Regions from separate parts of the Acuticoccus sediminis genome, predicted to be linked through region 1. Evidence: predicted binding sites of a transcription regulator. Region 1 holds the regulator's gene; the other holds the start of a gene.
The links. Region 1 encodes PhoB, which activates phosphate uptake and scavenging genes when phosphate is short. Its sites were predicted from a motif close to TGTCATNNANCTGTCAT; they were not measured.

Region 1 (3,203 bases):
ACGGCCTACTTCCACCTCGGCGACCTCATCGAGGAAGGCCCGACGTCGAGCATCTTCAACGACCCGCAGGAGCCGCGTACGCGCGACTACATCTCCGGCGTTTTCGGATAAGTTTAAGCAACCGCCTTTGGTTCGAGTGAGGAGCAGCGCGTTGGTGCTGGCACGTGATCGGGACCGCGAGCTTGTCAGTCTCGCGGCGGAGGTCGCCGAGATGGGCGGCCTCGCTGAACATTTGGTGATGGACTCGGTGACCGCGCTGACGCGCATCGACACGCAGCGTGCGCGCGCCGTCATCGAGGCGGACCAGCGCCTCGACGCGATGCAGCGCAGCGTCGAGAACCATGCCGTCGACCTGATCGCGGCGCACCGTCCGCAAGGCAAGCCGCTGCGCGAGCTGGTCGCGGCGATGCGCATCTCCTCCGACCTCGAACGCGTCGGCGATCTCGCCAAGAACAACGCCAAGCGCGTTCTCGCGATCGAGGGGCGGGCCTACCCGCCGCGCGTGGCGCTCGGCGTCGAGCACATGTCCGACATCGCGCTCGAGCAGATGAAGTCGGTGCTCGACGCGTTCACCTCGCAGGACCTCTCGGCGGCGCTCGACGTGCGCAGCCGCGACGACGAGATCGACGCCATCTACACGTCGATCTTCCGCGAGCTGCTGACGTACATGATGGAGGATCCGCGCAACATCACGTTCTGCACGCACCTCCTGTTCTGCGCCAAGAACATCGAGCGGATCGGCGACCACGCCACCAACATCGCCGAGAACATCCACTATCTCATCACGGGCGAGCAGCCGGTCGAGGCGCGGGCCAAGGGGGACTCCTCGTCGTACCTGTCCGCCGACTGGGCCGAGCCCGAGAACGGTCGCGGAGGCCACTGACTTGCCGCAGGTCATGATCGTCGAGGACGAGGAGCCGCTGGTCCTCGTCCTGCGCTACAACCTCGAGGCGGAAGGCTACGACGTCGAGAGCGCCAGCCGCGGCGACGAGGCGGAGCTGAAGCTCCTGGAGGGCCTGCCGGACCTTCTGATCCTCGACTGGATGCTGCCGGGCCTGTCCGGGATCGAGCTGTGCCGGCGCCTGCGCTCGCGGCCGCAGTCGGAGAACCTGCCGATCATCATGCTGACGGCGCGCGGCGAGGAGACCGAGCGCATCCGCGGCCTCGCGACGGGCGCGGACGACTACGTGGTGAAGCCCTTCTCGACGCCGGAGCTGATGGCCCGGGTCCGCGCCATTCTGCGGCGCACCAAGCCGGCGGTGGTCTCCACGCTGCTGAAGGCCGGCGACATCGAGCTCGACCGCACGACCCACCGCGTGCGCCGCGCGACGCGCGAGGTGCACCTCGGCCCGACCGAGTTCCGCCTGCTGGAGTTCCTGATGCAGTCCCCCGGCCGCGTCTTCACGCGCGAGCAGCTCCTCGACGGGGTGTGGGGGCGGGACGTCTACGTGGACGAGCGCACGGTGGACGTGCACATCGGCCGACTGCGCAAGGCGATCAATCGCGGCAAGGCCAAGGATCCGATCCGCACCGTGCGCGGCGCGGGCTACGCCTTCAACGACCAGTTCCACATCCGCTGAGCGGAGGGGCGTCGCCGGCATCCGGCGTGGGGCGCGCCTCGGCGCGCCTGCCGGCCCCGCCCGATCGGCGGGCCGGCCGTGTCGGCCGCGTCAGTTCGACTTGGTCGAGCGGCGCGACGGGAAGGCCTGCTCGCAGTGCGCGCTGCAGTACGTCTCGCCCACCGCGACGCGGGCGCCGCAGAAACGGAAGTCCGCGCTCGACGGATCGCCCACCGGCCAGCGGCAGTGCGCGGAGGAGAGCTCCATGAGGGTGATGCCGTCGGTCAGGTGCACGACCTCTGCGACCGGCCGGGGCGCGGTCTCCATTTCCGGCTCCTCGACCACTTTGACGGCCACCGCGCCGGCGGCCATTACACGCGGCGCCGCGGCGGGCTTTGCCACCGGCGGCGGCGCACTGCGGGCGCGGGTCGCCCGCGCCTGGGGGGCTTTGACCCGGCCGGAGAGGCCGAGCCGGTGGATTTTGCCGATCACCGCGTTACGGGTCACGCCGCCCAGCGAACTGGCGATTTGCGAGGCGGACATGCCTTCTGCCCACATCTTGCGCAAAACCTCGATCCGCTCGTCGGTCCAGCTCATCGCGAATCCCTTTGCTCACGGCCGATCCACACGCGGTCCACAGCCCAAACCGGTGGGTGCGGGGCACTATGGAGTCGGGCGATGTCTTGCCTTTACCCGCGGAATCGTAAGAGATTTGAGGATTCACGGTCTAGAGTCGGCGAGTCCACGGCGACTCAAACCTTGCTTTTTCCCCAACCATCGGAAAGAAAGCCCGCCTGTTCCGCAGTAGCCCGTTGGGGGCGCTCGGAACGACCTTCGCATACATCGCGAGTGAACCCATGACGACGAACAGCCTGTTCCCGACCTACAACCGCGCTGACATCTCCTTCGAGAAGGGTGAGGGCGTGTGGCTCGTGGGCTCCGACGGGCGACGATACCTCGACATGGGGTCGGGCATCGCCGTCACGGGCGTCGGCCACGCGCACCCGCACCTCGTCGCCGTGCTGCAGGAGGCGGCCACGAAGGTCTGGCACACGTCCAACCTCTACCGCATTCCCGAGCAGGAGCGCCTCGCCGACCGGCTGACCGCCGCGACGTTCGCCGAGCGCGTCTTCTTCTGCAACTCGGGCGCCGAGGCGAACGAGGCCGCGATCAAGACCGCGCGCCGCTATCAATATGTGAGCGGGCACCCCGAGCGGACGCGCATCATCACCTTCACGGGCGCCTTCCACGGCCGCACGCTGGGCGCGCTCGCGGCCACGGGCGTCGCCAAGTACATGGAGGGCTTCGGCGAGCCCGCGCCCGGATTCGACAAGCTGCCGCTCGGCGACATCGACGCGGTGAAGGCCGCCGTCGGCCCGGAGACCGCCGCGATCATGGTCGAGCCCGTGCAGGGCGAGGGCGGGATCCAGATGGTCGACCGCGGCTTCCTGCAGGCGCTGCGGCAGATCTGCGACGACAACGGACTGGTCCTGATCTTCGACGAGATCCAGACCGGCGTCGGCCGCTTCGGCACTCTCTTCGCCTACGAGGCGCTGGGCGTGACGCCGGACGTCCTGACCTCCGCCAAGGGTCTCGGCGGCGGTTTCCCGATCGGCGCGTGCCTCGCCACCGCCGCGGTGGGCG
Region 2 (3,203 bases), 1.5 Mb from region 1:
AGTGCCGCGAACAGGAGGACGTTGGGCGCCACCGACGGCAGCATCATCGCCACCATCATCACCCACCACATGAGGAAGACGAGGGCCGCGTAGGCGGCGCTCCAGGCGCCGGGCACCGCCTTGCCCGGCATGTCGCGCATGCTTGCCATCGACGTCATCTCGAGTGCCGACATGCGCATGCCGACACCCGAAATCGTATAGAGGGCGCTGAGGGCGAAGAGCAGCGCCAGCGCGGCGAGAAGGACGAGCCGGTCCCGCCGCAGCGCCGCCTCCAGTACCGTCACGGCCGGAACGCCCGGTGTCAGGCCGCGGCGCGGATGACGCCGGAGTTGCCGAGGTGAAGCTCGGCGAACTGGGCGTACGTCGCCTTGTTGTTCGGCAGCGAGATGACCCCCTCGGTCGTCGTGCTGCCGCTCCCGATCTCGGCGGTCTCGTACTCGAAGCCGTGCGGGAGATTGATGCGGACCTGATGCGGGATACCGGTGATCGGGTTCCTGATCGGCTCGGCGGTGATCCTGAACACGCCCGGCACGGAGATGCTGCCGGTCCGCCCGTCGATGTCGATCTCCGTCTTGATCGGCACCGAAAGGGTCGGGTGCTTGGTCGGCGACATCGCGGAGAAGATCCACCACATGGTGGCCATGTCGTTCGTGTCGGACCCGGTCATGATCTTCTCGAGCGCGTCGCGCTGCTCGGGCGTCGCACTCTCGTCGACGATGATCTGCATCTCGCCGTTGCCCTCATGGACGGGTCCCGGCCACTTGTAGATGCTGGCCATTCGCAGCCCGTCGAGCTTCACGTCACCGTAGTGACCGCGTTCGATCTCGAAGCCGACGGCCGCCTCGCACGCCCCATGCGTCGGCAACGCATTGAATTGACATGGGCATCCGTACGAACAGTTGCAGTTGGCCAGCTCACGGCCATGGATTTCCCAGGCAATCATCGGCACCCTCCCGCTAACTAATGGAAAGATAATTTACATCAAATTGGAACTAATTGAAACGTAGGATTGTCAAACCTCCTCTCCGCCGATCACAAATCTGTCACCGTCGTGCGCCGCAGCGACCGACGGGTTCGGTCGCAAGGTAGCAATTCCTACGAAGACTTAGCCGACAAGCGTGCCCCGAAGGTAGGTCGCCCGGGCACCGTTGGTGGGCATGGGGCGCCGCAATCTATGCCACCGTGGGTCGTGCCGCGCGCAAGTGACGGAAGGGCCGGCGACACAGATCCGTCATAAACCTATCATCCAACCGCTCTAACAGTGCGGCCGTCACACCACCCGAAGGTTCGCGATGAAGACGACGTCCCTTGTCACCGCGGCGCTCCTGTGCGCCGTCGCCGGTCAGGCCGAGGCCGAAGCGTTCAACCGCATCGCGAGCTTCCCCGTCGCGCAGAACCTTCCGGAAGGCACCGACCCGTCGACCGAGACGTCGGCGGAGATTATCGCCGCGACCGCCGACGGCATGACGCTGGTCTACTCCGACAGCCCCAACCAGTCCGTCGGCTTCGTCGACATCTCCGACCCCGCGAACCCGAAGGCGGGCGGCTCTGCCGGCGTGCTCGGCGAGCCGACGTCCGTCACCGTCAAGGACGGCATCGCCTACGTCGCGGTGAACCTCTCCGAAAGCTACACCAACCCGTCGGGCCTCCTGCAGCTCGTCGACATCCGGACGCGCGAGGTGTCCGAGTCCTGCGACCTTCCGGGGCAGCCCGATTCCATCGCCGTCGCCCCGGACGGCTCCTTCCTCGCCGTCGCGATCGAGAACGAGCGCGACGAGGACTTCGAGGACGGCGTCATCCCGCAGATGCCGCCCGGCAGCCTCGTCCTCGTCCCGTTCGGCGCGGACGGGCCGGACTGCGACCGGCTGAACGTCGTCGACCTCACCGGCCTCGCCGAGGTCGCACCGGAGGATCCGGAGCCCGAATTCGTCTCCATCAACGCCGCCGGCGACATCGCGGTGACCCTGCAGGAGAACAACCACATCGTCATCGTCGGCGCCGACGGGACGGTGAAGAGCCACTTCTCCGCCGGCACGGTCGCGCTCGACGGCGTCGACACCGAGGAGGAAGGCGCCCTCACCTTCTCCGGCTCCATCGAGATGAAGCGCGAGCCGGACGCGATCGTGTGGGTCTCCGAGGACCGCGTCGCCATCGCCAACGAGGGCGACTACGAGGGTGGCGGCCGCACGGTTTCGATCTTCGAGCGCGACGGCACCCTCGTCTGGGACAGCGGCACGGAGCTCGAGTACGCCCTCGCGCGCGCCGGCCACTACCCGGAGAAGCGCTCCGAGAACAAGGGCGGCGAGCCGGAGGGCCTCGCGTTCGGCACCTATGGCGACACGCCCTACCTCTTCGTCCTCTCCGAGCGCGGCTCGCTCGTCGCCGTCTACGACCTGTCGGGCGAGACGCCGGTGCTGAGCGGGATCGTTCCCTCCGGCATCGCGCCCGAGGGTGCGGTGGCGATCCCCTCCCGCGGGCTCCTCGCGACCGCCAACGAGGCCGACCTCGGCGAGGACGGCGGCGCCCGCTCGCACGTCATGATCTACGCCCTCGAGGATGCGGCGCCGGCCTACCCGACCATCGTCTCCGGCTCGCAGGGCGCGACGCCGATCGGCTGGGGCGCGCTCTCCGGCCTCGACGCCGACCCCGCGGCGCCCGGCACGCTCTATGCGGTCAACGACTCGTTCTACAAGTCGCAGCCCACAATCTTCACCATCGACGCGACACAGACTCCCGCCGTCATCACCAGGGCGCTACTTGTCACCCGCGACGGCGCTCCTGCCGACCACCTCGACCTCGAGGGCGTGACGCTGGACGGCGAAGGCGGTTTCTGGCTCGCCTCCGAGGGCAACGACGACAAGGACGTGCCGCACCGGCTCGTCCATGTCGACGACGACGGGGTGATCATCGAGACCGTCCCCTTCCCGGACGTGCTGCTGGAGGGCGAGACCCGCTTCGGCGCCGAGGGCGTGGAGATGGTCGGCGACACGCTCTGGATCACGATGCAGCGCGAGTGGGGCGACGATCCGACGGGGATGGTCAAGCTCGTGTCCTACGACACGACGGAAGGGACCTGGGGCGGCGTGCATTACCCCCTCGACAAGGCCGAGACGGGCTGGATGGGCCTCTCCGACATCGCCGTCCACGGCGACCGGGCCTTCATCATCGAGCGCGACAACCAGATCGGCGGTGCGGCGAAGGTC

Region 2: the regulator PhoB is predicted to act here: its motif matches at 1,230-1,246, upstream of DLJ53_RS07685 (esterase-like activity of phytase family protein).

The regions. Positions count from the first base shown of each region.
Region 1 is NZ_QHHQ01000001.1:284,774-287,976, reverse strand. Features, by position in the region: gene pstB (phosphate ABC transporter ATP-binding protein PstB) at 1-111, shown strand, start outside; gene phoU (phosphate signaling complex protein PhoU) at 155-883, shown strand; gene phoB (phosphate regulon transcriptional regulator PhoB) at 885-1,580, shown strand; gene DLJ53_RS01165 (GcrA family cell cycle regulator) at 1,671-2,156, opposite strand; gene DLJ53_RS01160 (aspartate aminotransferase family protein) at 2,417-3,203, shown strand, end outside.
Region 2 is NZ_QHHQ01000001.1:1,755,936-1,759,138, reverse strand. Features, by position in the region: gene DLJ53_RS07695 (DUF2182 domain-containing protein) at 1-284, opposite strand, end outside; gene DLJ53_RS07690 (DUF1326 domain-containing protein) at 302-943, opposite strand; gene DLJ53_RS07685 (esterase-like activity of phytase family protein) at 1,293-3,203, shown strand, end outside.